DNA from 2 places in the Paenibacillus sp. FSL W8-0919 genome. Region 2 is predicted to be linked to the other one. Evidence: a T-box and tRNA genes for the amino acid it is inferred to sense, from the RefSeq annotation. Region 2 holds a T-box; the other holds one or more tRNA genes.
The links. A T-box is a leader RNA that pairs with one kind of tRNA and senses whether it is charged. The one in region 2 lies ahead of NST44_RS28300 (arginine--tRNA ligase), so its partner is inferred to be a tRNA-Arg.

Region 1: it has a tRNA-Arg gene. The T-box ahead of NST44_RS28300 (arginine--tRNA ligase) is inferred to sense a tRNA for this amino acid. The anticodon was not compared.

Annotation. Positions count from the first base shown of each region.
Region 1 is NZ_JBBOPV010000001.1:971,492-986,250, reverse strand. Features, by position in the region: gene NST44_RS04130 (sensor histidine kinase) at 1-615, shown strand, start outside; gene NST44_RS04125 (amino acid ABC transporter ATP-binding protein) at 747-1,475, opposite strand; gene NST44_RS04120 (amino acid ABC transporter substrate-binding protein/permease) at 1,468-2,916, opposite strand; gene NST44_RS04115 (SIMPL domain-containing protein) at 3,193-3,954, shown strand; gene NST44_RS04110 (ATP-binding cassette domain-containing protein) at 4,415-5,386, shown strand; gene NST44_RS04105 (ABC transporter permease) at 5,383-6,231, shown strand; gene NST44_RS04100 (ABC transporter permease) at 6,232-7,038, shown strand; gene NST44_RS04095 (ABC transporter substrate-binding protein) at 7,112-8,164, shown strand; gene NST44_RS04090 (PdaC/SigV domain-containing protein) at 8,543-9,613, shown strand; gene NST44_RS04085 (hypothetical protein) at 9,909-10,355, opposite strand; gene clpP (ATP-dependent Clp endopeptidase proteolytic subunit ClpP) at 10,497-11,093, opposite strand; tRNA gene NST44_RS04075 (tRNA-Arg) at 11,258-11,332, opposite strand; gene NST44_RS04070 (sugar-binding transcriptional regulator) at 11,596-12,639, shown strand; gene gap (type I glyceraldehyde-3-phosphate dehydrogenase) at 12,758-13,762, shown strand; gene NST44_RS04060 (phosphoglycerate kinase) at 13,957-14,759, shown strand, end outside.
Region 2 is NZ_JBBOPV010000001.1:6,228,595-6,243,353, forward strand. Features, by position in the region: gene lonB (ATP-dependent protease LonB) at 1-651, opposite strand, end outside; gene NST44_RS28260 (IS4 family transposase) at 1,518-2,726, shown strand; gene ispG (flavodoxin-dependent (E)-4-hydroxy-3-methylbut-2-enyl-diphosphate synthase) at 3,613-4,722, opposite strand; gene clpX (ATP-dependent protease ATP-binding subunit ClpX) at 4,838-6,106, opposite strand; gene clpP (ATP-dependent Clp endopeptidase proteolytic subunit ClpP) at 6,121-6,711, opposite strand; gene tig (trigger factor) at 6,984-8,321, opposite strand; gene NST44_RS28285 (hypothetical protein) at 8,467-9,306, opposite strand; tRNA gene NST44_RS28290 (tRNA-Arg) at 9,667-9,740, shown strand; gene NST44_RS28295 (EamA family transporter) at 10,193-10,621, shown strand; T-box leader at 10,677-10,903, shown strand; gene NST44_RS28300 (arginine--tRNA ligase) at 10,969-12,834, shown strand; gene NST44_RS28305 (hypothetical protein) at 12,976-13,419, opposite strand; gene NST44_RS28310 (S66 family peptidase) at 13,673-14,686, opposite strand.

The DNA.
Region 1 (14,759 bases), 5.3 Mb from region 2:
TTTGCAAGGGCGCTTCGCAATCCCCGGCTGACGGAGGAGCGAAGGAATCATTACCTGGAGATCATTGAGGGAGAGAGCAGACGCTTGTCCCAGCTTAGCGATAATCTGCTGAAGCTGTCCTCGCTCGAAGGGGACCGGACCGCGTTCGATATGCAGCCCTACCGGTTAGATGGGCAGCTTCGCGCCGTGGTGCTTGCAAGTGAGCCGCAATGGCTGGCGAAGCGGATACAAGTGGATCTCGAGCTGGCGCAGGTGGAAGTCCGGGCGTCGGAGGATTTAATGAGTCAAGTGTGGATGAATCTGCTGCACAACAGCATCAAATTCACCCCGGAGGGCGGCGTGATTACGATTGAGCTGAAGGCAGACCGGGAAGAGGCCGTTGCTACGATTGCCGATACGGGAATCGGGATGTCGGAAGCGGATCAGCTGCGCATCTTCGAACGCTTCTACAAGGCGGATAAATCGCGAAATCGTGAGGCCGGGGGGAGCGGACTCGGGCTGTCGATCGTGAAGCGGATCGTCGACATCCATCAAGGGACTGTGACCGTGCTGTCCAGGCCCGGAGAAGGCTCCGTCTTTACCGTGAGGGTGCCGCTTGCGCCTCCTCCCGAATGAGGGGCGGACGCAACAAGGCTCACCTGCCATCGCGAGATGTCCGGTGAGCCTTGTCTTTGTTTGTTGCGTTGGGAAGTGGGAACCTTACGCCAAGACGCTGCGGCTGTCACATGGGTTACAGCCGTTCAGCGTCACAGCACTTTCTCCAGGAAGCTGATCGTCCGCTCGTTCTTCGGATTGCCGAATACCTCTGCGGGCGGTCCTTCCTCCACGATATAGCCGCCGTCCATAAAGATGACCCGGTCGGATACCTCGCGGGCAAAGCCCATTTCATGCGTGACGATCATCATCGTCATCCCTTCGCGCGCCAGATCCTTCATGACGCCGAGCACCTCGCCGACCATCTCCGGATCAAGCGCCGACGTTGGCTCATCGAACAGCATGATGTCAGGGTTCATGGCGAGCGCCCGTGCAATCGCGACCCGCTGCTTTTGCCCGCCCGAGAGCTGGCTAGGAAAGGCCTCCGCCTTATCGGACAGCCCTACCCGTTCCAGCAGCCGCAGGGCCGTGGCCCGCGCTTCCTCCTTCGATTGCTTGCCGAGCTCGACCGGAGCAAACATAATATTCTTCAGCACGTTGAAATGAGGGAACAGGTTGAAGTGCTGGAACACCATGCCGATATTTTCCCGTACCTTGTTGATGTCGGTCTTCGGATCGTTGATGTCCCGCTCGTCCACGATGACTCTGCCTGCCGTGATATCCTCCAGTCGGTTAATGCACCGGAGGAAGGTGCTCTTCCCAGAGCCCGACGGCCCGATCACGCAGACGACCTCGCCTTCCTGTACCTGCATGTCGATGCCCTTCAGCACCTCGTTCGAGCCGTAGCTCTTCTTCAGTCCTTCTACACGGATTTTACCCAACTCGAACCCTCCTTTCCAGACGGTTCGCAATCTTCGTCAGAATGGTGATAACAATCAGATACATGATCGCTATGGTCAGCCAGATATCAAACGATGCGAACGTTCTTGCAATGACGATTTTACCCGATTGGGTCAATTCGACCAAACCGATGACCGACAGAATGGACGTATCCTTCAGCGTAATGACGAGCTGGTTGATTAATGTCGGAATCATGATTTTGACAGCCTGCGGGATGATGATCTTCATCATGGCTTTGCGATACGGCAAGCCAAGGGAGCGTGCTGCCTCCAGCTGGCCGGGATCGATGGACTGGATGCCGCCGCGGATAATTTCCGTCACGTAAGCCCCGGCATTGAGGCTCAAAGTCAGAATGGCAGCCACCAGCGGCGACATCGTGAATCCGAGAGCCTGCGGAATACCGAAATAGATGAAGAAGGCAAGCACCAGCAGCGGAATGCCACGGAAGATGTCGACAAAGACGGTCGCAATGCCCCGAAGCCATTTGTTGCGGCCCACCTTCATGAAGCCGAAGATCAGGCCGATGAAGAAGGCAAAAAACAGCGACACGAATGTGAGCAGAAGCGTTTTGCCGAGGCCTGCGAGCAGTATCGGCATCGACTCGGCAATCAATCCGAGACGGCTTTGGTTAGCCGGTCCGGCCGCGTTCTCGCCAACGTATGTTTCGAGAATGCGGTTATACTCGCCGTTTGCTTTCAGATTAGCCAGCCCGGCGTTGAATTTCTCCATAAGCTCCTGGTTCTGCCCCTTCTGAACGGCAAATCCGTAGGATGCCCCGGGTTCTTTCTCGGTAACGAGCTTCAGCCCGTTATTTTGCTTGACGCCGTAAGCCAGCACCGGATAATCGTCAAAGCAGGCCACGGAATTGCCGGTTTTGACATCATCGTACATCTGGGCCGAATCGTCGAACGGCACGATCGTGAAGCCGTATTTCGAAGCGATGGATTCGGCGAAGCTGTAGCCCTCCGTGCCGGTTTTGACCGCCACCTTCTTGCCTCGCAAATCCTCGTAGCTTTGAATACCCTCTTGGTCTTTACGGACCGCCATCACGACACCGGAATCAAAATAGGGATCCGAGAAATCGAATTTCTGTTTCCGTTCCTCCGTGATGCTCATGCCGGCGATCACGCCGTCTACCTGACCGGCTTCCAGTGCCTGGACGGCTGCGTTGAAGCCGAGCGGCCTGATCTCGTATTTGAAGTTCTGATCCTTGGCGATCGCTTTCATTAAATCCATGTCGATGCCGACGAATTCGCCGCTCGGATCCTGGAATTCAAACGGAGCGAACGTGACGTCCGTACCGATCAGATAGGTTTTGCCCGATCCCGGCTGATCCGCCTGGCTTTGCGCCAACACCGGTACGCCCGTCGTTGCAGCGAGCAGCAGGACCAAGGCAAGTACTACACCCCGTATTAATCTCATAATGACCTCCTCATGTTAAAAACAACATATTAAGTTAGTTACCCACTTACCATCTTACATTAACATCCTGCTGCCTATTTCGTCCTCTATTTCTATTTTATTTGTCATAGCGGCCTGCAACCACTGGCATTTCCTGGATGGCGAAATAGAGGGGGCGATGAACGAAAAAAAGTTGTGAAACCGCTTAAACGGGATGCAACATTTACCAATCGGTTTGCGTTAGAGAGGTAAGGCAAGCATCAGAAGCGGGCCAATATTAAAGGAGGTTGACCACACATGAAAAGATGGGTCAAACAGGTAGGTTCCATTATGATTGCAGGCGCTCTGCTGACAGGCGGCACGGCTTGGGCCGGATTCGGCGGCGCCACGGAAGCCTATGCGGCCGAGGCGGTGCAGCAAAATGTCGTGACGGTGCTCGGCAAGGGCGAGATATCCGTGAAGCCGGATATCGTATATTTGTCCATTGGGGCAGAGTCGTATGCGGAGACGGCTAAATCGGCGCAGAAGGCCAACGCGCAAAAAATGGATAAGGTTATCAAGGTGCTGAAAGAGACCTGGAAGATCGACGACAAAGATATTAAAACCGAACAGTTCTATGTGCAGCCAAATTACTCTTATACGGAAAAAGAAGGCCGCAAGGTGCAAAACTACTCGGCTTATCATTCCCTTGAAGTAACGCTGCGCGATCTGAACAAGGTGGGCGAAGTGCTGGATGCAGCGGCTGAAGCCGGGGCCAATTCGATCGGCAATGCCCGCTTCTCCGTGGAGAATCCGGATACATTCGAGGCTCAAGTGATCGATAAGGCAATGGCGAATGCCGATCTCAAGGCCCAGGCGATCGCCAAGGCTTCCAAACGTCAGCTTGGGGTTGTCGTTAACGTAACCGAAGGCTCCGTGAACAACAACGTTGTGTACGGCATGTATGACAAGATGTCGATGGAAACGGCTTCGATGGCCGACGGCGGCGCTGCGACATCCGTGAAGCCGGGCGAGATCAAAATCACGACCCAGCTGTACGTGCAGTATGAGCTGAAATAATCTCCTTTATGAGGAACCGGCAAGAGAAGAGACCGTTCACCGCTTAGCAATGCGGGGGGCGGTTTTTTGTATTTGGCAACCCTAAGCCTTGGACGGTTCGATCCACCACGGGATCCAGAATCCGGCGAAATATCCGGGGCTTCCCCTGTCGAATTACTAAGAAAAGTGTTGTGTACAAAGGGAAAACAAGGTATAGTGAATATGCGAAAAACGTAAAGCCGCCAGTACGCGGCGTGAACATCGAACGAAATATGAAGCAAACGGTAAAGCCATACCCATGGATATGGCTTTTTTTTCTTAAAGAGACTTTAAAGCATCGTCCCTCAAGAAACGGATCCCCCTTCAGGCACAGGCTGGAACACGGGCGGAATTACCGTTTCTTCTTAATGGAAATGGAATTGTAGGTTCGGTCAAATCAAGAGGCCCTGTGCCGATAGGCCGCATTTTGAACAAGGAGTTGGTGCATGTGATTGAACTTGTCCAGATCGAGAAGCATTTCCAAGGACAAGCGGTCGTGCATCCGCTGTCGCTCTCTATTAAAGAAGGGGAATTCCTGACTTTGCTGGGCCCCAGCGGCTGCGGCAAAACGACGATTCTCCGGATGATAGCAGGATTTGAACAGCCGACAGGGGGCCAGGTATGGCTGGCGGGTCAGAACGTGACAGAGGTGCCTGCGAATAAGCGGGATCTCAATCTCGTATTCCAGCATTACGCCCTGTTCCCGCATATGACGGTGGAGGATAATATCGCCTTCGGGTTGAAAATGAAAAAATTGCCGCGCCAGCTCATCAAGGAACGCGTGGAGGAGGCGGCTGCGATGACGCAGCTCACCGCTCTGCGGGAACGGTTCCCGCACCAGCTCTCCGGCGGACAGCAGCAGCGCGTGGCGATCGCCCGCGCGATTGCGAACAAGCCTAAAGTGCTGCTGCTCGATGAGCCGCTCGGCGCGCTGGATCTGCAGCTGCGCAAAAGCCTGCAGTCGGAGCTGAAGCATCTGCAGCGGACGCTCGGCATTACCTTCGTCTATGTAACGCATGACCAGGAAGAAGCGATGATGCTCTCGGATCGGATCGTCATCATGAACCAAGGGAAGGTCGAGCAGATCGGGACGCCGCGCGACGTGTATGCGAAGCCGCAAACGCTCTTCGCTGCCACATTCATTGGGGAGAACAATGTTTTCTCTTCGCCGGAGGGCCTGTTCTCTGTCCGTCCCGAGAAGCTGGTTCCGCAGCGCGGCGTGGCCGGCAGGAAGACAGGCGTCATCGAAGACGTCCAGTTCCTTGGCAGCGTGCATAAGCTGCTTGTCCAGCTGGACGACGAGCCGATGAAGGTGACGATCGCGCTCGATATTACGGAGGAGCATCCTTGGAAGATCGGCGAGAGGGTCGGGGTGAATTGGAACGACAAGGATGAGGTGATGATCGGGCCATGAGGAAATCGAAATTCCTGCTGACCCCGGTGCTGCTGTGGATGTCCCTGTTCCTGATCATCCCGATGCTGATTGTGATCGGCATTTCATTCCTGTCGCGGGATGCCCAAGGCAATTTGCTGTTCGAGCTCAGCATGGAAGGCTACAAGACCTTTTTCGATCCGTTATATCTTGGGATCTATTGGGATACCTTGGTGCTGTCGCTGCTAACAACCATCATCTGTCTGCTGGTCAGTTATCCGCTTGCCTATTATATTGCGGGCGCATCCCCGCGAATCCAGACTTGGGGTCTGATTCTCATTACGATTCCGTTCTGGATTAATTTCTTGATTCGAACCTACGCCTGGGTGCTTCTGCTTCGGACACAGGGCGTTGTCAACAGCCTGCTGATGTGGCTCGGCTGGATCGATGAGCCGATTCAGATGCTGTACACCTACGGCGCCGTGCTGCTCGGCATGGTGTATAACTTCATTCCGTTCATGGTGCTGCCGATCTATGTAGCGCTGGAGCAGATGGACAAGCGCCTCCTGGATGCAGCCAGCGATCTCGGCGCGTCCAAATGGAAGGCATTTCGGCATATTACGCTACCGCAGAGCAAATCCGGCATCATGACCGGATCGGTGCTGGTCTATGTATCGACCTCGGGGATGTTCGTCGTCACGGACATCCTGGGCGGAGCCAAGTCCTCCATGATCAGCAACATCATCCAGTCGCAGTTCCTTGGAGCCCGCAACTGGCCGTTCGGCGCCGCGTTGTCGGTCATTTTCGTGGCTACGTCCCTGGTGCTCATTCTGCTGTTTAACCGGGCGATGCAGGCCCGCCATCAACGTGTAGGGGAGGGGAGATAAGTGAAGAAGAAGCGCCAGCCTTTGCTTTCGATTCACGCCTTCCTGATGATGGCGTTTATCTATGTGCCGATCCTGATTATCATCATTTATTCCTTCAACGATACGCGGTTGAGCGGGAACTGGGAAGGCTTCACCTTCGACTGGTATATCTCGCTCTTCGACAACCGAAACGTGATGGAAGCCTTGATGAACAGTCTGACCGTGGCGGTGGTGTCCACGATCATCTCGACAATGCTGGGAACGGCGGCGGCCCTCGGGCTCCGAAATTTGAGACGCAGAGGCCGCAGCGGCATGAACGGTCTCCTGTACTTACCGGTTATCATTCCGGATATTATCATGGGCCTGTCGCTGCTCGTGCTGTTCAGTCAATTAAATATTCCGCTCGGCAAGATGACGGTGATGATCGCCCACATCACCTTCAGCATATCCTATGTCTATGTAGTGGTGAGCGCCCGGTTGTCGGGAATGGGCAAGCAATTGGACGAGGCGGCCCAGGATCTGGGCGCTACGCCTTGGCAGGCCTTCCGGCATGTGACGCTGCCGCAGATCGCACCGGGTATTATCTCCGGGGCCTTGATCGCGTTTACGCTGTCGCTTGACGATTTCATGGTCAGCTTCTTCGTCGCCGGACCAAGCTCGACTACGCTGCCAATCTACATCTATGCCCAGGTGAAGCGCGGAATTTCGCCTGAGATTAATGCGTTATGTACGATACTGATTCTGGTGAGCATCACGCTCATCCTGCTGGCTCAATATATTCTTAACCGCGGCAGCGGGGATAAGAAACACAAAACGCTGCCGATCTAAAGCAAATGTTCCATTTCTTTTTGGGAAGGATCCGATATATCCATCATGGATACGAAAGAGAGGAGATAGGGAATTGAAAAGATCAAGATGGACCCGCCTGCTTGCTGCAGGGCTGGTCGCCGTATTGTCCGCAAGCCTTCTGGCTGCGTGCGGATCAAGCAAGGAGACACTTCACATTTACAGCTGGGCTGACAACTTCGATCCTGAGGTACTGGAGGATTTCGAGAAGAAGTTTAACGTAAAGGTCACGTATGACAACTACGCGAACAATGAAGATCTGCTGGCGAAGATTAAGGCCGGCGGCAGCGGCTACGACCTGATTCAGCCGTCCGATTACATGGTCAAGACCATGATTGAAGGAGACCTGCTGGAGCCGCTCGACATGAACAATATCCCGAACTTCGTCAATATTTCGGAGACGTTTAAGAACCCTTCTTTTGACCCGGGGAACAAGTACTCCATCGTCTACACGTCCGGTGTGACGGGGATTGCTTACAACAAGAAGTACGTGAAGGATGAGATCAACAGCTGGGAAGATTTGTGGAATCCGGAATACAAGGGCAAAGTGCTGCTTCTGGACGACAACCGTGAAATGATCGGCATGGCGCTGAAGAAGCAAGGGAAATCCAACAGCACGACGGATGAAGCCGAGATTAACGCTGCGGCCCTGGACCTTAAGACGCTGCTGCCGAACGTCCTTGCCTTCGACACGGATAACATCAAGCAGAAGATGATTCAAGAGGAAGGCTGGATTGCAACGGTATGGTCCGGTGACGCTGCATTCATCGCGGAAGAAAATCCGGATGTGGCGTATGTGGTGCCGGAGGAGGGCGCAACGATCTTCTCGGATAACTATGCAATTCCGAAGGGCGCGAAGAACAAGGAGCTGGCGGAGAAATTTATCAATTTCATGCTGGAGCCTGAAGTCAGCGCGAAGAACTACGAATATATCGGATACAGCAATCCGAATACGAAAGCGATGGAATTCCACAGCGAGGACTATCGCAGCAACACCATGATCAACTTGACCGACGAGGAGCTGGGCCGCACGGAATGGCTCGATAACGTCGGAGAGGCTCTCCAGATTTATGATCGCTTGTGGACCGAGCTGAAGAGCGGACGATAGAGAATTGGTGCTTTAGCACCTTTTTTATAAGCCTTGCCCATAGGGGCAGGGCTTTTTTTATTGGAATGGGGATCATGACGGAGGAGCAGCGGTCTATGAGATATGCCAAAGATTTTGAATGTTATAGAACCAGCTGAAGTGGTAAGACACTATAAAGAGATACGGTTCGCAGATCGATCAGGTGAAGGAAGCAGCCCGTTCATAAGTTTTGGTCAAATATGGGGAAATAAGACTATAAGACTATATTCCTCATGTAGTTCCTATAGCATGGAATCAAAATTGTCATTCACTTGTTACCAAACGGTGGTCCGGATTTTTTATAATGAATGAGGGTAATAAACAACTATGGCAACTTAAATTGGAAAAGGTGGAACTAATATGAATTCCAAATTTCGCGTATGCGCAACAATTATTGCAACTGGCGTCCTGCTCGGAAGTCTTGGCTTGAACGGACAGGTCATCGATGCAAGCCCCTCGAAGCCCTCTGTTTCCGCCAGCCACAACGTAGCGAAGAAGAATGAAGTGACATTGAAATGGAACGGCAAGACCCTATCCCAGAAGGGAGTCCTTCTGCACGGAGTTACTTATATCCCTGCAACCGTACTCCGGGATGCGGCGGGAATGCCCCTGAAATATGATTCGAAAAACCGTACGTATACCCTGAACGCCGGCTATCATCAACTAAGTGCCGTTGTGTATGATTCGAAGGAAATCGGCTTGTTGGTCAACGGCCTCTATGCCGGAGAGCCTGGGGGTCAAATCCTCAACGGACGGCTCTATCTGCCGTTCAAGACGGTCAGCGAATACTTAGGGATCCAGGGACAATGGAGTCCGTCCTCGAAGACGCTCAGCTTGACGAAGAAGCAGAGCGATCTAACGATCAAATCGGAAACGTTGAAGAAGACGATCCAGGGCGTGGAAGCTGCTGTGAGTTATCCGGTTGTCAGCGGCTTAAGCAATGGCGAGGCCCAAACTCAAATCAACAGCGTATTGAAAAAGCATGCGGAAAGCGTGATCGCCCGCGCAGAGGAAAGCATCAAGGAGCTTCCTCCGGGTGAAGACAGCTTCCCTTATGCCTTCGAAGGCAATTTTGTGGTCCACTACAACAAGGACGGCTTGCTGAGTGTTACGGCGCATGATTATTCCTATCTCGGCGGCGCGCACGGCATGACCTTCAAGAACAGCTTCACGTTCTCCCTGAAGGATGGAAAGCTGCTGAAGCTTGGCGATTTCATCGACCTGAAGGGCAAGAAGAAGAAGCTCGACAACCGCGTCTTGAGCGAGTTGAAGAAGGGCGGGGGCTACCTTGGCGGATTCGAAGGAGTTCCGGAAGATGCGGAATTCTATCTGAAGGATAACGCCGTGGTCCTGTACTTCCAGCTGTATGAATACACGGCTTATGCCTACGGCTTCCCTGAATTTGAATTGAAGCTGAAGGAATGGAAATAAGGATGGGAACCGCAGGTTCTGAACCATGGGATAACTGAAGCCTAGTGGACGCGGGGCACGTGATCGTTTGATACACTGTGATGTAAAGATGCAACAATGTGCCGGAATACAAAAAGAAATCCCTTGGATCGCAGCCTGAGGTTAACTTCAGGCCTAGCGGCCAAGGGATTTTTGTATGCGTAGGGCATGGCGGAGGGGTCTGCATCACAGTTGGGTATAGCTAATCAGACGGATATGGGCATTCACAAGCTCATGAACCAATTACGAATCCATCCTGAAGGGATCCGATGGAATCTCATGTTGCTTGTTGAGGATCCCTCCGTCTGAAGCGGGAATGTCCAATTCCGTAACCAATTATACCGGCTCCCCAACCAACGGCCGCATGGACAAGCGGATAAACCGTCTCCTCCGAGTGACCGGTGTAGTGGACGAGCCCGTAAAGGGGGACGGCGTAGAGAAGGACGAATGGAATGAGAACGACGTAGAGCTTCAGCAAGTAGCCGACGACCATGAAGAACACGCCGACGAGCCAATAAGCCGAGAACCAGCGGGGGTAGTAAATCTGATTGGTATACCCCATCACAAAACCGGAGAACAGAAGCAGAAGGACAAGAACAATGGAGGCAACTCCATGAATTGCATGCGGATCGGCGCCGGAAACGGCACGCTCCAGGTTCAAGATCAGAAACGGAAGATGGACGAGCACGAGCATGAAAACAAAGGATATTTTTGAGCCGATCATAAGGACCTCCCTGTATGTAGGAATCAACAATACAATGATACCAGAAATAACCATGGAGGGCTGGGTTGGTCACTATGTTCTATGCTGACATAAAAAAGGCATGCACCTTTACGTGTGCATGCCTTTTGCATGTATTGCTTCTTATAGTCCTTGCGAAGGCGTCTTCTCCAACACTTGGTCGACGAGACCGTATTCTTTGGCTTCTTCAGCCGTCATGAAGTAGTCGCGGTCGGTATCCTTCTCGATCCGCTCCAGCGGTTGGCCGGTGCGCTCGGCAAGAATACGGTTCAGCTTGTCGCGCATCTTCAGAATGCGGCGTGCCCGGATTTCGATATCCGTTGCTTGACCTTGTGCGCCGCCAAGCGGCTGGTGAATCATGATTTCGCTGTTCGGCAGCGCGTAGCGCTTGCCCTTAGCGCCTGCATTCAGCAGGAATGCACCCATGGAGGCGGCCATACCGACACAGATGGTCGAGACGTCCGGCTTGATGAATTGCATCGTATCGAATATTGCCATGCCCGCGGTGATCGAACCGCCAGGGCTATTGATGTAAAGGTGAATATCCTTCTCCGGATCCTCTGCCGACAAGAACAGCATTTGGGCAATGATGGAATTGGCGACCACGTCATTGACGTCGGAGCCGAGGAAGATTATGCGGTCTTTCAGCAATCTGGAATAGATGTCGTATGCCCGCTCGCCGCGGTTGCTTTGTTCAACGACCATAGGTATAAAACTCACGTGAAAAACCTCCTCATTAAGTGCATCACTAATAAATACTGTTACCGTATTACCCACATGATAAACAATTTTAATCAAAAAGTCAAAGATAGTCAAACTATTGGGTAAAAAAAAGAGCCGTCATGGGCACTTTCGGGTAATTCATATATGAGAAAATTTAAAGATGGCGCGCCCGCGAGGAATCGAACCTCGATCTCAGGCTCCGGAGGCCTACGTCATATCCATTGGACCACGGGCGCATATAAAAAATCAGCAACGAAGATGATTATACCCTATCTAATAGAAAAACACAAGAGCGGATAAAACATTGTTTTGATATATAGAGAGGTTTCGATTTGGCCATAATGTATAAGAATGATGGTTGCAGAGAAATATACGTTCGGACACTTGCAACCTGCATCATTATTGGTTAGAATAGGGGTGGGACTTAAAAGGTTATCCCGGGACATTTTACGTCCAACCGATAGAAGAGCCGAGACGAAAGTTTGCAGGAGTGGAATGCATGCGTAACCTATTAGAAATACAAGAGCAGCTTCTGCCCGATTTGATGTACACCTTTAAACGAAGGTACACGATCCTCCATCAGATCAAGCTGTCCGGGCTGGTCGGCCGACGAACGCTGGCGTCATCCTTATCGATGACGGAACGGGTTCTGCGGGCTGAAACCGATCTTCTGAAAGCGCAGGGACTGATCGAGATTGAGACGCTCGGTATGCGGATCAGCCATGCAGGACTGTGTCTGCTCGAAGAACTGGAGCCGCTCATGAAGGATTTGTTCGGGCTGGTCGAGCTTGAGGAGAAGATCAAGAAGGCCTACGGACTCCGCAAGGTTGTCGTCATTCCCGGTGACAGTGAATCCTCTCCGGAAGTGAAGCGCGAGCTCGGACGTGCCGGAGCAAGAACACTGCTAAGCTTCGTCGAGAACGGCGATACGATCGCCGTCACGGGTGGATCCACGCTCGCCGAAGTCGCGGAGCAGATGTCACCGCTTGCGGCAGGGCCTCTGAAAGGCACATGGTTTGTGCCCGCACGCGGCGGTCTCGGAGAGAGCATGGAAATTCAGGCTAACACGATTGCTTCCAAGATGGCGAAGCGCGTGGGTGCCGAATATCGTCTGCTGCACGTGCCTGATCTCCTTAGCGAGGATGCCTATCAATCCCTAGTGCAGGATCAGCACATCCAGGAGATTGTGGATGTCATCCGACGTTCCCGGATCATTATCCACGGGATCGGCGACGCGATGGAAATGGCCAGAAGACGCAAGCTGGACGAGGACTCGATCCGCAGCCTCCAGCAGGATGGGGCGATTGCCGAATCCTTCGGATACTACTTCAGCGAGGAAGGCGCGGTTGTCCACAAGATGCTGACTCTCGGGCTCCGGCTGGAGGACATCATGCAGACGGAGACGATCATTGGCATTGCCGGCGGCCGAAGCAAAGGCAAAGCGATTCATGCCGTGCTGAAATTCGGGCACGAGGATATCCTCGTTACGGATGAGGCGGCTGCGCTGGAGGTAGAGAAGGAGATCGATGCAGCGGCATCGTAACCTTACGGTCCAGCAAGCATACAGGTGCAAGGCCTCGTTATTCTTTATCCCGTTGTCTTGATCGGCTTAACGGCCGGTCTTGAATATATTAATTTTACAAATATGGAGGGAACTACTCATGGTTAAAGTAGGTATTAACGGTTTTGGACGTATTGGACGCAACGTGTTCCGTGCTGCGCTGAACAACAGCGAAGTAGAAATCGTTGCAATCAACGATTTGACGGACGTAAGCACGCTGGCTCACCTTTTGAAATATGACACGACTCACGGAAGACTGAATGCAACCGTTGAAGCTAAAGAAGGCGCACTGGTTGTAAACGGCCGTGAGATCAAAGTATTTGCTGAGCGCAACCCTGAAGCATTGCCTTGGGCTGAGTACGGCGTAGAAATCGTTGTTGAGTCCACGGGTATCTTTACAGCGAAAGAGAAAGCTTCCGCTCACCTCAAAGGCGGCGCTAAGAAAGTTATTATCTCCGCTCCAGCTACGGACGAGGATATCACTATCGTTATGGGCGTTAACGAAGAGAAATACGATGCTGCTAACCACACCATCATTTCCAACGCTTCTTGCACAACCAACTGCTTGGCTCCATTCGCTAAAGTTCTCGACGAGAAGTTCGGCATCGTGAAAGGTATGATGACTACCGTTCACTCCTACACGAACGACCAGCAAGTGCTTGACCTTCCGCACAAAGACCTGCGTCGTGCTCGTGCAGCTGCTGAGAACATCATTCCTTCCACAACAGGTGCTGCTAAAGCGGTTAGCCTGGTTCTGCCGCAATTGAAAGGCAAGCTGAACGGTATGGCAATGCGCGTACCTACGAAGAACGTTTCCGTAACGGACCTCGTTGTTGAGCTGTCCAAGAACGTTACGCAAGAAGAAGTTAACGCAGCGCTGAAAGCAGCTGCTGAGGGTCCATTGAAAGGCATCCTGAACTACTCCGACGAGCCGCTCGTATCGAGCGACTACAATGGCGATCCTGCTTCTTCCACGATCGACGCGCTCTCCACAATGGTTGTTGGCGACAACATGGTTAAAGTTGTTTCCTGGTATGACAACGAGTGGGGCTATTCCAACCGTGTCGTTGACCTCGCTGCTTACATCGCAAGCAAAGGTCTGTAATTGATCCAGCCAACCAATCGAAGAGGAGTTCCGTTTACGGGCCTCCTCTTTGGTTCATGGTTTTAACCTGTTTTCATGCCAGAGTACTGGGAAGTAGCGAGAGAAGCCGGCTCTGGCGGGCGATTAGAGAGAGAAACGAGAGCAGCGGCATGCTGCCCGGCGAGGGAGAACATTTTGTTAGGAGGAACGTGGAGATGAACAAGAAAAGTGTACGTGACGTAGAAGTAAGCGGCAAACGGGTGTTTGTCCGCGTCGATTTCAATGTACCGCTCGAAGATGGTAAAATTACAGACGACACTCGGATTCGCGAAACTTTGCCGACGATTCAATATTTGGTGGAGCGGGGCGCCAAGGTCATCCTGGCGAGCCATTTGGGCCGTCCGAAAGGCGAGGTTGTCGAATCGCTGCGTCTGAATCCTGCGAGCGAGCGTCTGTCCGAGCTGCTGGGCAAGCCGGTAGCAAAAGCGGACGAAGCTGTAGGGGAAGCGGTAAAAGCGCAGGTCGAAAAGCTGCAAAACGGCGACGTGCTGGTGCTTGAAAATGTTCGTTTTTATCCAGGTGAAGAGAAGAATGATCCGGAGCTGGCGAAGCAGTTCGCAGAGCTTGCCGATCTGTTCGTGAACGACGCGTTTGGCGCAGCACACCGTGCGCATGCATCTACTGAAGGTATTGCTCATCATCTTCCAGCCGTATCCGGCCTCTTGATGGAGAAGGAGCTGTCCGTTCTCGGCAAAGCCCTCTCGAATCCGGATCGTCCGTTCACGGCGATTATCGGCGGCTCGAAGGTTAAGGACAAAATCGATGTCATCGACAACCTGCTGAACATTGCCGACAACGTGATCATCGGCGGTGGATTGACGTATACCTTCCTCAAGGCGCAAGGGCATGAAATCGGCCAATCTCTGCTTGATAAAGAGAAGCTGGATGCCGCGCTCGGATTCATCGAGAAAGCGAAGCAGCTCGGCAAGAATTTCTACCTGCCTGAAGATATCGTCGT
Region 2 (14,759 bases):
GGCTGGCGTATTGGCATCCTCTGAATTATAATATGCACTTTCAAGCAGGACCTTGCGGTCCTCCAGTACTTTTAGCAGCTTATTCATCTGAATCGGGTGCAATTCGCCGATTTCGTCAATGAACAGAATGCCGCCGTGCGCTTTCGTCACTGCGCCCGGCTTCGGCTGCGGAATGCCGGCTACGCCCATCGCGCCAGCCCCCTGATAGATCGGATCGTGCACCGACCCGATGAGCGGATCGGCAATACCACGCTCGTCAAAGCGGGCGGTGGTCGCATCGATCTCCGTAAACTTTGCATCGTATTTAAACGGCGATTGCGGATTCTTCTTCGCTTCCTCCATCACCACGCGCGCTGCCGCCGTCTTGCCCACCCCCGGCGGGCCATAGATAATGACGTGCTGCGGATTGGCGCTGCACAGGGCGGCCTTCAAGGCGCGCAGTCCGTCCTTTTGCCCGACGATGTCGTCCATGGTCTGAGGTCTCGTCTTCTCCGCAAGCGGCTTCGTCAACGACACCGACCGAAGCTTGCGCAGCTTATCGAGCTCCTTGCGCGATTCCCGGTCCACTGCGGTCTTGCTGGTCTTTTGCCCACGCAATAAGTTCCAAAAATAAATGCCGATGATGACTGCAAAAAACAGCTGCACCAGCATAATCACGATACTCAGATTCACAAGTCATTCCTCCTGTTTCTCCATTATGTCAAGATCCAACGTTAATACTTGGTAGTATTGCCGATTCGTTTGCAGGTAAAACGCCAATGCGGGAACAATTTGTAAAGGGGCTTTTTCACAACAAGTCCCTTAAAAGAACATCTTCACAGCCAGTTGAACCTTTGTGAGCTTAATCAGCACTCCGCCTGCGGATTGTTCTTACGATCTCTGTTGCCCTCGGATTTCTTTGAATTCTATGTTCCTATTGATGAAATCCGCGGACAAAGGAGAACGCTTCGCTTCTTCAGAACAACTCCGCCTGCTCCGCTGAAGCTCTCCTGGCGGGCAATTCCCTTTTGGGGACTTGCTTGCTCCTTTGGAGCCCATTTTCACTCTATAAGTCCCTTTTGGGGACATCTTCACAGCTAGTAGGGCCTTTGTGAGCTTAATCAGCACTCCGCATGCGGATTGTTCTTACGATCTCTGTTGCCCTCGGATTTCTTGAATTCTATGTTCCTATTGATGAAATCCGCGGACAAAGGAGAACGCTTCGCTTCTTCTGAACAATTCCGCCTGCTCCGTTGAAGCTTTCCTGGTGGGCAAGTCCCTTTTGGGGACTTCCTTGCTCCTTTGGAGCCCATTTTCGCTTTACAAGTTCCTTTTTGGGACTTGCTTGCTCGTTTGGAGCCCACTTTCGCTTTACAAGTCCCTTTTGGGCATGAGCGTTGCATAAAACCTATCACAACTTTTGCTGAAGTTACTATTTCTGTAACTACCTGTATCTTTTTCATGGACAAAACAAAAAAAGGCTCCTAATTTAGAAGACGTAGCACGTTGTCCACGACCTCTAAAAAGGAGTCCAAACCATGGATAACGTAACCCAAAACACTGTCGTTCGTCAACTGCTTTCTTTACTGCCTTTGGATGTACACGATCGACTCCTTCATGCCGATCGCTACGCCAAGAAGCTCACCATCAACAAAAGCATTCTCATTTTCATTCTGGCTCAGCTCAACCATTGGCAAAGCTATATCGAGATGGAAGAACAAATTTATGCACATTCTGACATTCGGTCCATCCTCGATCTGCCCAGCATCAGCGCAGCCCAATTGTCACGGAAACTCAGCGAAATCCCGACGGAAATCTTGCACATGCTTTTTCTCCATAGCGTTGCCCGTGTCCAGAAGCTGACGGCTCACCAGCAGGGCATTTCTTCAACCATTGGACCTCTGGCACTCATTGATTCGTCGAAAATCACACTCCCCTTGGTACTTGGGGATTGGGCCAGAGTTTCGCATACCTCCAGCGGGGTAAAGCTGCATGTGCGGCTCGTAGCCGCTTCACCCGAAGTGGTATATCCGGACGCTGTCATCCCATCGACTTTAAACGTAGGCGACCGAGCCGGGGCGGTCGAACTGGTCACCGAGCAGGCGGCAACTTATGTCATGGACCGTGGTTATGATAGCTACAAAAACATGGATAACTGGATGGAGCGCGGCATTCAATTTGTCATGCGAATGAGAGATCGCACCTCAATCCATGTTGTGGAGGAACGAGAAATCCCTCCAGGAAGTCCGATCACACGAGATGCTCTTGTGAACGTAGGTAGCGGTTGGCGCAAGATGAAGGAACGAGTCCGGCTCGTAGAGTTTTATGATGAGCAGGGGCGCTTTTATCGCCTACTTACCTCTCGACAGGACATAACGGCCGAAGAAGTAGCTCATATCTACAAATGCCGATGGCTTATTGAACTTTTCTTTAAATGGATAAAGCAGCATCTGCGCCTAAAAAAACTGCACAGCTATAAGCCGCAAGCGATATGGAACCAGATTTACCTTGCGCTGATCGCTTACGTGCTGGCACAGTATATGCAGCTACGTCTAGAAACCAAGAAAAGCGTTTGGCGTGTCCTTGAATTGTTTCGAATTCACATGTATCATCCGTGGTCCCAGTTCTTGAATGCTCTGTTTCGAGCACCTACGCGAACAACTTCTGGAAAGCCACGCGGTGCACCAAGGAAGGTACCTGAATTACGAACGAGCATTGGCATTTTTAAAACAAGCAAAGTGACTTAGGAAACAAAAATCTTGCACAAAATACATTTTATAGGAAAACGTAGCTACATTTAAGAAAGTGTTGGATCTTTTGGTGTAATTCTCGAAAAAACAACTGTAAATTAATTGTTCTTATTCAGATTTCATCCAAGTGATTGCTGATGTAAAGATTTATGCAACGCTCATGCCTTTTGGGGACTTGCTCGTTTGAAGCCCATTTTCCTCTATAAGTCCCTTTAGGGGACTTCTTCACAGCCAGTTGAACCTTTGTGAGCTTAATCAGCACTCCGCCTGCGGATTGTTCTTACGATCTCTGTTGTCCTCGGATTTCTTTGAATTCTATGTTCCTATTGATGAAATCCGCGGACAAAGGAGAACGCTTCGCTTCTTCTGAACAATTCCGCCTGCTCCGTTGAAGCTTTCCTGGCGGGCAAGTCCCTTTTGGGGACTTACTTGCCCCTTTGGAGCCCATTTTCGCTTTACAAGTTCCTTTCGGGGACTTGCTTGCTCCTTCCGAGCCCACCTACCCTCTTCAAGTCCCTTTTCGGGACCTGCTTGCTCCTTTTCTGCAATCGTGTCACTTTGCGACGGCTCTCACGTTCTCCCAGTACTTGCATTGACTCGTGGCGAAACAGAAGGGGGGGACGCCAACGACTGAGTCCACTCAACGCAATTCGGCTGAATCCGAGGACGATCCCGATGAAGAATAGCAAAAAGCGGCAGCCTCCTGAATCAGAGGCTGCCGCTTAAGGCAAACGCTATTGAATTACCAAGCAAAGATGTATGGAGCTCCTGCATGGTGTTTGGAATCACGACACAATGCTTAGCGTTACGGTATGTGGCTTCTAGTTACATCGCAACCACCGATGCCAAGGCCATGTGTGACTGACATTGCATACCATCAAGCTCAGACCGTGGACTTATGCTTGCGGCCAGGGATTTCGCCCGTCTCCTCGTATACCTTCACAATGTTATCGATCTCTTTCTTCAGCTCCTCCACCATCGTGGCTTCCGGAACCTTGCGAATCATTTCGCCGTAACGGAACAGCAGTCCCTCTCCGCGAGCACCGGCAATTCCAATGTCGGCCTCTCTCGCTTCACCCGGTCCGTTCACGGCACAGCCAAGAACGGATACCTTGATCGGCACTCTCAGTTTCGAGATATACTCCTCGACCTCATTGGCAATGGAGAACAAATCGATATCGAGACGTCCGCACGTCGGGCAGGATACGAGCGTCGCCATATCGGAAATCAATCCGAACGTTTTGAGAAGCTCGCGTCCGACTTTAATCTCCTCTACCGGATCGGCGCTGAGCGAAATCCGCATCGTGTTGCCGATGCCCATCGACAGGAGCGCACCAAGTCCGGCCGCGCTTTTCACCGTTCCGGAGAACAGCGTACCGGCTTCCGTAATGCCCAGGTGAAGCGGGTAAGGAATCACCTCGGCAGCCTTCGTATACGCCGCAATAGCCATCGGAACATCCGATGCCTTCAAGGATACGATGATGTCATGAAAATCGAGCTCCTCCAGAATACCGATATGGTACAGGGCGCTCTCCACCATCGCTTCCGGCGTCGGATAGCCGTATTTTTCAAGAAGATGATTCTCCAGCGAGCCGGCGTTTACGCCGATCCGGATCGGAATGCCTTTCTCCTTGCACGCTTTTACGACCGCTTCGACCTTCTCGCGTTTCCCGATATTGCCGGGATTAATCCGGACTTTATCGATGCCGTTCTCAATGGCGAGAAGGGCAAGCTTATAGTTGAAATGAATATCCGCAACAAGCGGGATATGAATGCGTTTCTTGATTTCCTTAATGGCAGCGGCGGCTTCCTCATTGTTGACCGTTACCCGGACGATTTGGCATCCGGCTTCCTCCAGACGCAAAATTTCCGCGACGGTCGCCTCGACATCCGCTGTTTTGGTGGTGCACATGCTTTGAATAATGACTTGGTTATTTCCCCCTATAGTGAGGTTCCCCACCTTAACGGGCCGTGTGTCTTGTCTCAAAAACATGGTACGATCTCTCCCGTATAACGCCAAAGCTCCACTCCAGCCTAGGCTCATGGCCATAACTGGAAGTGGAGAGGATCAGCGTAAATTTATATCACGTCCGCAGCGTTAGAACGCCTCAGGCGCTTTCTTCCTGTTTCTTGTCATCTTCCGTTCCCTTGCCTTGCATCAGCTCAGGGATCACTCTGTCACGAACGACCTGTTCGGTGATGACGCAATCCTTGATATCGTCTCTGGACGGCACTTCATACATTACATCCAGCATGATGCCTTCAATGATGGAGCGCAGTCCGCGCGCGCCCGTATTGCGCTTGATTGCCTCCTGGGCAATGGCTTCGAGAGCGCCGCGTTCGAACTTGAGATTGACATTATCAAGCTCAAGCAGCTTCTGGTATTGTTTGGTGAGGGCATTCTTCGGCTCGGACAGAATCCGTACCAGCGTCGCCTCATCCAGTGGTTCCAATGTGGAAACAACCGGCAGACGGCCGACAAATTCCGGAATGAGACCGAACTTGAGCAGGTCCTCAGGCAGCACCATCGTCAAATATTCGCCTGGCTTCAGATCTTTCTGGCCTTCAGCGGAAGCGTTGAAGCCGATGACCTTCTTGCCGATCCGGCGTTTGATGTACTGCTCCAACCCGTCAAATGCGCCCCCGCAAATGAACAGAATGTTGGTTGTATCGATCTGAATAAACTCCTGGTGCGGGTGCTTGCGCCCACCTTGCGGCGGAACGGAAGCGACCGTTCCCTCCAGAATTTTCAGAAGCGCCTGCTGAACCCCTTCGCCGGAAACGTCACGAGTGATGGACGGATTCTCGGATTTGCGGGCCACTTTATCAATTTCATCAATATAGATAATGCCGCGTTCCGCTTTCTCCACATCATAGTCGGCGGCTTGGATCAGCTTGAGCAGGATGTTCTCGACATCCTCGCCCACGTAACCGGCCTCCGTCAACGAGGTGGCATCGGCAATGGCAAACGGAACGTTCAAGATTTTAGCCATCGTTTGCGCAAGCAATGTTTTACCTGAACCTGTAGGTCCCAGCAGCAAAATGTTACTCTTCTGCAATTCAACGTCATCAATCTTGTTTTGCGTATTGATCCGTTTGTAGTGGTTATATACGGCAACCGATAAGGACTTCTTCGCTTGGTCCTGTCCGATGACGTATTGGTCAAGAATATCCCGAATTTCACGCGGCTTCGGAATATCCTTCAAATCCACTTCTTCCTCATGGCCGAGTTCTTCCTCTACGATTTCCGAGCACAAGTCAATGCACTCGTCACATATATAAACACCGGGCCCCGCAACCAGCTTGCGAACCTGCTCCTGCGATTTGCCGCAGAAGGAGCATTTCAGCTGCCCTTTGTCGTCGTTAAATTTAAACATGCAATAACCACCCCTTATGATTTGGTCGGTGAAGACAGAACTTCGTCAATAATACCGTACGCCTTCGCTTCCTCCGCGCTCATAAAAAAGTCACGGTCTGTATCGCGTTCGATTTTTTCAAGGGGCTGACCCGTGCGTTCCACATAGATTTGGTTAAGTTTCTGTCTGGTCTTGATGATCCAATCTGCATGGATTTGGATATCGGATGCCTGACCTTGAATTCCGCCAAGCGGCTGATGGATCATGACTTCGCTGTTCTCAAGCGCATACCGTTTGCCGGGCGCTCCGGCGGTGAGCAGCAGCGAGCCCATGCTGGCGGCCATGCCGACGCAAATAGTGGACACATCAGGCTTAATCAACTGCATCGTATCATATATACCCATCCCGGCCGTCACCGAACCGCCAGGAGAATTGATGTACAGAGAGATGTCTTTCTCCGGATCTTCCGCAGCCAAGAAGAGCAGCTGGGCAATGACGAGATTGGCTACATCGTCATCGATCGCATTGCTGAGGAATATAATGCGATCCTTCAGTAATCTTGAGTAGATATCGTAGGATCTTTCGCCTCGACTGGTTTGCTCCACCACCATAGGTACAAGACTCATGCGACCAACCTCATTTCCTTGAAAATTTACTTATGCGTTACAAAAGTTATTCTAACATGTTCAAAGCGCAATGTCATTTTTTAACCCTGATTACATTCTATGAACTTCGCTAGGAATATATCCAGCCAACTTGTCTCATTATGTATGTCGAAAAAATAACCAATTCATGTCACATTTAGTTGAAAATTGGCTATTCTTAGGTAAAAATAAGGCACGCATAAAGTACGTGCCCTATCTCATGTAACGGCAGCTTCGGCAGCCGCCTGTTGTTATTATTCTTCAGTCGCAGTTTCTGCAGCTTCTTCCTTCTTCTCAACTGGTGCGCCTTCTACGCTGTTTTCCAGCAAGAAATCAATCGTCTTGCGGAGAAGCAGCTCTTCGCTAAGGCTGTCAAGGGAACCGTTGGCAGCCAGGATGCTGCGGATTTCTTCGGCGGAACGCTTGTACGTTTCAGCCATATTGTCCAGTTCCTTGTTGATTTCCTCTTCGGAAACTTCAAGCTTCTCTTCTTTCGCAATTGCTTCAAGCACAAGGTTGTTGCGAACGCGCTTCTCGGCATCGTCCTTCATCTGACCTTCCAAATCCGCATTGGTTTGGCCGGAGAAGCTGAGGAACATCTCGAGGTTCATGCCTTGCTGGCGAAGACGGTTGTCGAAATCGCGCATCATGTTCTGAACTTCGGATTGAATCATCGCTTCCGGAATATCGATTTCGGCGTTAGCTGCCGCTTTTTCAACAACTTCATTCTCGCGGACGCCTTGAGCTTCCTGCTCTTTGCGTGCCAGAAGCTGCTTCTTCAGATCTTCCTTGTACTCATCAAGCGTATCGAACTCGCTTACGTCTTTAGCGAACTCGTCGTCCAGCTCAGGAAGCTGCTTGCGCTTGATTTCATGCACTTTCACTTTGAAGACCGCTTGTTTGCCGGCCAGCTCTTCCGCGTGGTAGGTTTCAGGGAATGTCACTTCCACGTCTTTGAAGTCACCCGTAGCCATGCCGATCACTTGATCTTCAAAGCCTGGGATGAAGGTGTTGCTTCCAAGCTCCAGGGAATAACGCTCGGCTTGTCCGCCTTCGAAAGGAACGCCGTCCACGGAACCGTCGAAATCGATCACGACGATGTCGCCGGATTCAGCCGAACCTTCATCGATGACAGCCAGCTCAGCATGACGCTGTTGCAGGCGCTCAAGCTCTTGGTTCAGCTCCTCATCCGAAACCTCAGCTGTTACAGCAGCAACTTCAAGTCCTTTGTAATCGCCAAGCTTAACTTCTGGCTTCACGGTTACTTTCGCTTTGAATTTGAAGGTTTCGCCTTTAGCGAACTGCTCGATTTCTACTTCTGGACGATCTACCGGGAAAATATCCGCTTGCTCAACAGCTTCGCTGTATACTTCAGGAAGCAGAATGTCGATTGCATCCTGATACAAGCTCTCTACGCCGTAACGAGCTTCAAAGATCGGGCGCGGTACTTTACCTTTACGGAATCCAGGTACATTTACTTGTTTCGCTACTTTATTAAAAGCTTTGTCGAGGGCGGCCGCAACGCGATCCGCATCAACCTCAACGTCAAGAACGCCAAGGTTCTTCTCTATTTTTTCCCAAGTTGCTTTCATTTATGCTTTCCCCTCCAAAATAGTTCACGTGGTCGGCGCAATAATCTATCACGTACCGAATAACCACTATAGTATAAACAACATTACATGCTTTTTCAAGGGCGTACCCTTATGGAGCGATACCGTAAACGTTTTCCATCTCTGCCTATTCCTCCGCCCCGGCAGCTACGAATTGCTTTAACGAACGGTATGCTCCCTCATAGCGAAAACGCATGGTGTCCGTAATTCCGTACAACGGCCGGATTTCGTCCTCATTCCGGAACCCTTTTAAACTCTCCGACACGATGTCGTGCAATGCTGCCGCCCAAATATCGAGCGTAGACTCATCCTCGTCGAGCATGGACTCGTAATCCAAGGTTCCGTAAATGGCCATAATGAACTGCGACCATAATTCCTGGGCGAAATAAAACAGCGTCGGCTCGTGAACCTCTGTCTGATCGGCAACGCGTTCCAATATTTTCGTTATTGCAGGCGGGAATTCCGATGGATCGAGCGGTACCGAGTCAATCTCGATTTCGACGGCCTCCTGTCCTCTCTTAAGCGTTACGCTCCCTTCCATGCCACGTCTGCGCAACGTCTGCAGCACGCGGAATTGGAGCAGAGGATGAAGCGGGGTCTCGCTAAGCCAATCCGCTAGAGCCGCATCGATTTCCGGACGGTCCAGATAGGCCAGCTGTTCAAGCGCAAGGATCGTCTGCTCGGTCAAAGGTCCGTTCATGACCGAAGCAAGAAGTTTATCCGCATATCCTGCATCCTGGGCTGCCTTATCGTTAACCATCTGGCGGGTCATTTCCGCTTCGTCCGGATCGTCGATCTCCTCGGTATCGGCATCATTCTCACGGGGCACGGCTGCTTCGGGGAAGGCTGCCTCCAGCCATTCCAGAAGGGCACGCCATTCCTCATAGTTCCGCTCATTCTGTCCGCTGCATTGCAGCAGAAACCGCAGCACCTCCATCGCTTCGCCGTACCGTTCATTCTCGAGCATAACCGTTAGCTGAATCTGATAATAATCCAGCGTCTTCGGAAACAGGATGATGTTCTTATCCTCTTGTTCGGGGGAGTAAGAGTCCTTGATAAGGACACCTCCTTTCTAGTCCTGTTTTTAATATTCGTTGATTATAGCATATGTACCGCCAAGATTAAAAAAGCGCGGGGTCCATGGGTTCCTTCTCTTACTTAGAGGGATCGGGATCACCGATCAAGTAAAGAGCAACCGTATTTTATCAATATAACCCCGGATTGCCTAGTCATAATCTAATCGCATCAAAAATCTTCTATTTTCAAAAATATATAGTTGAAATATTCCAGAGCATATGATAATATATTTTTTGCTTGAAAAAAATGTGTCCCAGTAGCTCAGCTGGATAGAGCAACGGCCTTCTAAGCCGTCGGTCAGGGGTTCGAATCCCTTCTGGGACGTAAAGATTACACCGCCTTAGGGCGGTGTTTTTGCGTTCCTTGAGGATGAAAACCCCCATTAGGGGGGCGTCGGAGCATCCGCTTCGAAAGGGTTACTTCGCAATCGGCCTGAAGGGCCGAATCCCTTCTGGGACGTAAAAATAACACCGCCTTTAAGGGCGGTGTTATTGCGTTCCTTGAGGATGAGAACCCCCATTAGGGGGGCGTCGAAGCATCCGCTTCGGTAGGATTACTTCGCAGTCGCCTGAAGGGCCGCATCCCTTCTGGGACGTAAAGATAACACCGCCTTAGGGCGGTGTTTTTGCGTTCCTTGGGATCCTTTTTGCGTTCCATGGGATACCCAAATTAAAAAATAATGGCTTTTTCCCAATAACCCTATACTATAAAAAAAAAGAATCCCTGTCGGATTCGAAAGTGATGCCAAGCTACATACATAAAAGAGGAGGATGCGTATGCCTTTGTGGCTTATATACGCGCTGCTGTCTGCCGTAGCCGCTGCGCTCGTGGCCATCTTCGGCAAGATCGGCCTGCAGAACATCGACGCGAATTCCGCAACCGCTATACGATCAGTCATCATGGCTTTGTTCTTGCTCGGGGTCATAGCGGTTCAGGGAAAATTCTCGCAGCTCGGCGACATTCTAACGCAGAAAAAGGCGCTCAGCTTCATCGTGCTCAGCGGAATTGCCGGTGCCTTATCATGGCTGTTCTACTTCCTGGCACTGAAGTACGGCAAAGTATCGCAGGTAGGGCCGATCGATAAATTGAGCGTCGTGATGGCGGTCATTCTTGCTTTTGTTTTTCTGGGTGAGAAAATCTCCTGGATCAACGCAGCCGGCGTTGCTCTGATTGCTGTCGGCGCGCTGCTGGTTGCGGTGAAATAAAAATCGTATTGCTTTTCGAAGCAGATTGGTTATAATATGGAAAACTCGATCATTTTGATGTTCTGTGATTGGGAGAGTAGCTGCACGCGCTTCAGTCCAAGCGAGCCGGGACAGGTGGGAACCGGTACGAAGCCGCCAGTGAAACGGGCCCAGGAGACGGTTATCCGAAACTTTCAGTAGGGTGACCCGGCTTACACCGTTATCGTAGCAAAGGGGTCAGCCTTCCAATTTCAGGGGTTGACAACAAGAGTGGTACCGCGAGCATAAGTCCTCGTCTCTTAGGAGACGCGGACTTTTTTTATTTTTTCAGACATGGTTGTCACTGTTAAAAGGGGGATTTCACCATTATGTTAAGTCACTTTATCATTGAAAGCCTGGAACAAGCCGTAAACAAGGTGTGCCAAAGCTTCGGCACGAAGCTGCCGGATTCCGTACAGGTCCGTATCGAGCAACCTGCGAGCATGGAGCATGGAGATTATGCGACCAACATCGCCATGCAGCTTGCCAAAGTTTTGCGCAAGGCACCCATTGAAATCGCCGGGCTGATTCAGCAGGAGCTTCAGCAGCATGAGCCATTCCTCGAGCTTATAGCTTCCGTTGAGGTAGCGGCACCAGGCTTTCTGAATCTCCGCATCCGCTGGGAGGCGTGGGCGGGATTGCGTTTCGAGCTGCCGGCTGCCCCGGATGAAAAAATCGTCATTGAACACACATCCATCAACCCGAATAAATCGGCACACATCGGCCATCTGCGAAATTCTTGTATCGGCGACACGCTGGTCAGATTGATGAGAAGGCTCGGTTATGAAGTCGAGGTCCATAACTATATCGACGATCTGGGGAATCAGCTGGCAGATACGGTCGTCGGTCTTCTTCATACTCCGCTCACACAAGAGCATGCCCGGTTCGGGGATTATTGCTGGGATGTATACTCTGCCACCAATCGGGCTTATACGCAGGATCCTTCGCTCGTGCAGCATCGAACCGAAGTGCTTCACGCTCTGGAGGAAGGACACCAGAACTTGGCGTGGATCGGACTCCTCGTGGCGGAGCGGATCGTTAAAGAGCATTTGGAGGAGATGAAGCAGTTCGGCATCGAGTATGATCTGTTGGTGTGGGAGAGCAGCATCGTAAGAGAGGGCTTCTGGGATTATGCATTCGAGCTGCTGAAGAATACGCCGCTGTTCCAGCAGGAAACCGAGGGCAGGCTGGCTGGATGCTGGGTGCTGAAGCAATCCGGCGGCGAAGACGCTGCGGGAAATCCGGAGGCCGAGCACAGCATGGATAAGGTGCTTGTCCGCTCCAACGGCATTTTGACCTACACGGCCAAGGACATCGCGTACCACTTGTGGAAATACGGGGTTTTGGCCAAGGATTTTGCCTACAAAAAATTTACGGAGCATGTGTGGACAACAAGCGCTGACGGCGAGCAGCAGCCGTTCGGCAAAGCCACTATGGTAATCAATGTTATTGACTACAGGCAGCAATATCCGCAGGCGATGGTCAAGCAGGCGCTCGAAAGCCTGGGGTTTGTCAAGGAAGCGGAGAAGCTCCGTCATGTGAGTTACGGGGTTGTTTCCCTCAGTCCGTCTGCTGCGGCGGATCTCGGGATTGATACAAGTGACGGGAAGGCCTCCTACGCGATGTCCGGGCGCCAAGGGATCGGTATTAAAATTACGGAGCTTATCGATCAGGTGGAGAAGGTCATTGAGGAGACCCGCTCGGATAAAAACGGACTGTCCAGCCGCGAAATCGCGATCGCCTCCATCCGTTACTACCTGCTTCGCTTTGCACTACAGACCGAGGTCGTATTTGATCTCAAGCAGGCTACCGAAATATCCGGCAATACGGGGGTATACCTGCTCTATTCTTATGCACGAGCGCTGAGTGTACTGAATAAAGCGAAGGCATCCGGTGTGGAGCCAGTAAGACCTGTACATTTTCCTGCCATGGAAAAAGCCGAGCACGCCTTGCTGAGACATATCAGCACTTGGCAGGACACCCTCGTCACGGCCGGACGCGAGCTGTCTCCAAGCGCCATTTGCAACTTCACTTACGAGCTGTGCTCATGGTTTAACAATTTTTATTCGGCATGCCCGATCCTGAAGGCGGAGGAGGAGGTCCTCCAATTCCGTGTATGGCTGACCTCGGTGTTTAAAGAGACGCTGGGCGATGCGCTGGACGTCCTCGGGCTGCCTACGCCAAGCCGGATGTAAAATCGCATGCAGAGCATCCGCCCGCTCTCCTTCTTCCTAGAAACTTGCCTGGTAAACGCTTAGGCTTTTAGGTTCTAAAGGACCAGGAATCAGTCCTCAAAAAATAGCCGCCATCCCGATGGATGACGGCTATTTTCCCTTCTATTGCAGCCCTCTAACCGTAAGCTTAACCTGAATCTTCCCGCCTGTCAGAGGTTCCTCTTGGATGGTCCAATTAACAGCGAGCGTATCCTTCAAACGGCCCAGCTGTTCCTCCGTCAGCTGCAGCTGATCTATGATCCCTTCGCCTACGCGAAAGTCGGATTCGGAGCTGATGCCAAACGCTTCCTCCAGCCATATTTTCAAGCCGTTCCGCGTATTAAATGTAATTCTGTAGCCTTCCTGAACAGCCTTCTCCAGATTCTCCCCATGCTCCTCGGCGTAGGAGAACAATTCATCGTAATGGAAATGGCCGGTTTGGGCCCTCCCGAACCGTTCAACCTCCCGTGAACGAACGGCATCCAAGAGATCGGCGGATGACATTCCTGAATTTTTGGCATGCTCCAATAGAATGGCGGTGTTTTGCGATATTTTCGTAAGCTGCATAGTAAATTAAGGCCTCCTCAAGGATGAAAAAAAATCATTTTCTACTATTATAAGACTCGCAATGATGTGAGACGGGGAAGCTTCGCAAGATATAAACTAAACGTTCCATCGCTTATGTACTTGCTAAAGGACTTAATCTCATAATACCCCAGCTTTCTGCAAAAATGAACCGATTCCTACCGCAAAAAGGTTAAGCCATTCTCCCGATTCCCAGTACCGTCTAAACAAAGCGGTTATGATCCGTCTGTCAACCTCATCGAAACGTCTGAACGACCACCCCTTTGCCGTCCTTTACATCCACCTCGGCATATGCCCCATTGATCAATGTCATCTGCGGCGGAACATGTCCGCAGTCCATATCATAAACGATGGGAACGCCAAGCTCCTCGGCAAGGACTTGGTATACATCCTCCGCCTCGTAATTCTCGATGGCATGATTGGCAGCGCTTCTGCCGAACAGAATGCCGGAGCAGTTCGCGAACCAGCCGGCAAGCTTCATCTGAACAAGCGATCTGCGTAAATCGGTCGTGGATAGCTCGCAGTTCTCGAAGTACCAGAGGATGGGTTCATTTCCGATGTACTGCTGCTGGAAGCTCGTCACGTCGCCGTAGGGAGTGCCGATCAGATGGCGGATCACATCGATGCAGCCCCCAAGCAGTCGTCCCTTCATTTGGGCAGGAGCGCCTGTGACGGATTTCCACTCCGTCGGCTCCGTTAAATGGTAGATCCATGGAGTCGGGTTGTCATGCTGCCATTCCTTCTGATAGCTTTCGGAAGATTGCTGGGCGACGGATCCCCCTCTGGACGTTGACAGCACGGTTTGCCATCGTGAAGTCGTCGGGTCGGTTTGCTCCCCGCGCAGGTCAATGAGATTCGTGCCATGCGCAGTGGCGATGCCTCTTACCAACGTGAGTGCCAATAGGAGCACACTCGTGTCCGAGTAGCCAAGAATCCACTTGGGGCTCACTTGATCAAATTCGATATGCTCCAGGATTTCGATCAATAGCTCCCCGCCCCATGGAGGAATGATGAGATCGATCGCTTCATTCTGAAGCATCGCATTCAGCTCTTGGGCCCGAATACGCGCAGGAGCCGACTTAGCCTTTTCCTGTGTCCAGACAGTATCTCCGACAATCGTACGGAATCCCCTTGACTCCATCCGGTTGATCGCTTGCCTCAATAAACCATGCAATTCGGCCTCTACGCCCGATGACGGAGCGGGTATGCCGATGGTCGCCCCTTCCTGCAAAAACGGATAATGGATCATTGGTTATCTTCCCCTCTCATACGTATCGCTTCATGCCTGCAAGCCTTCACGGTTGTTCTGACTTCAGATGCCT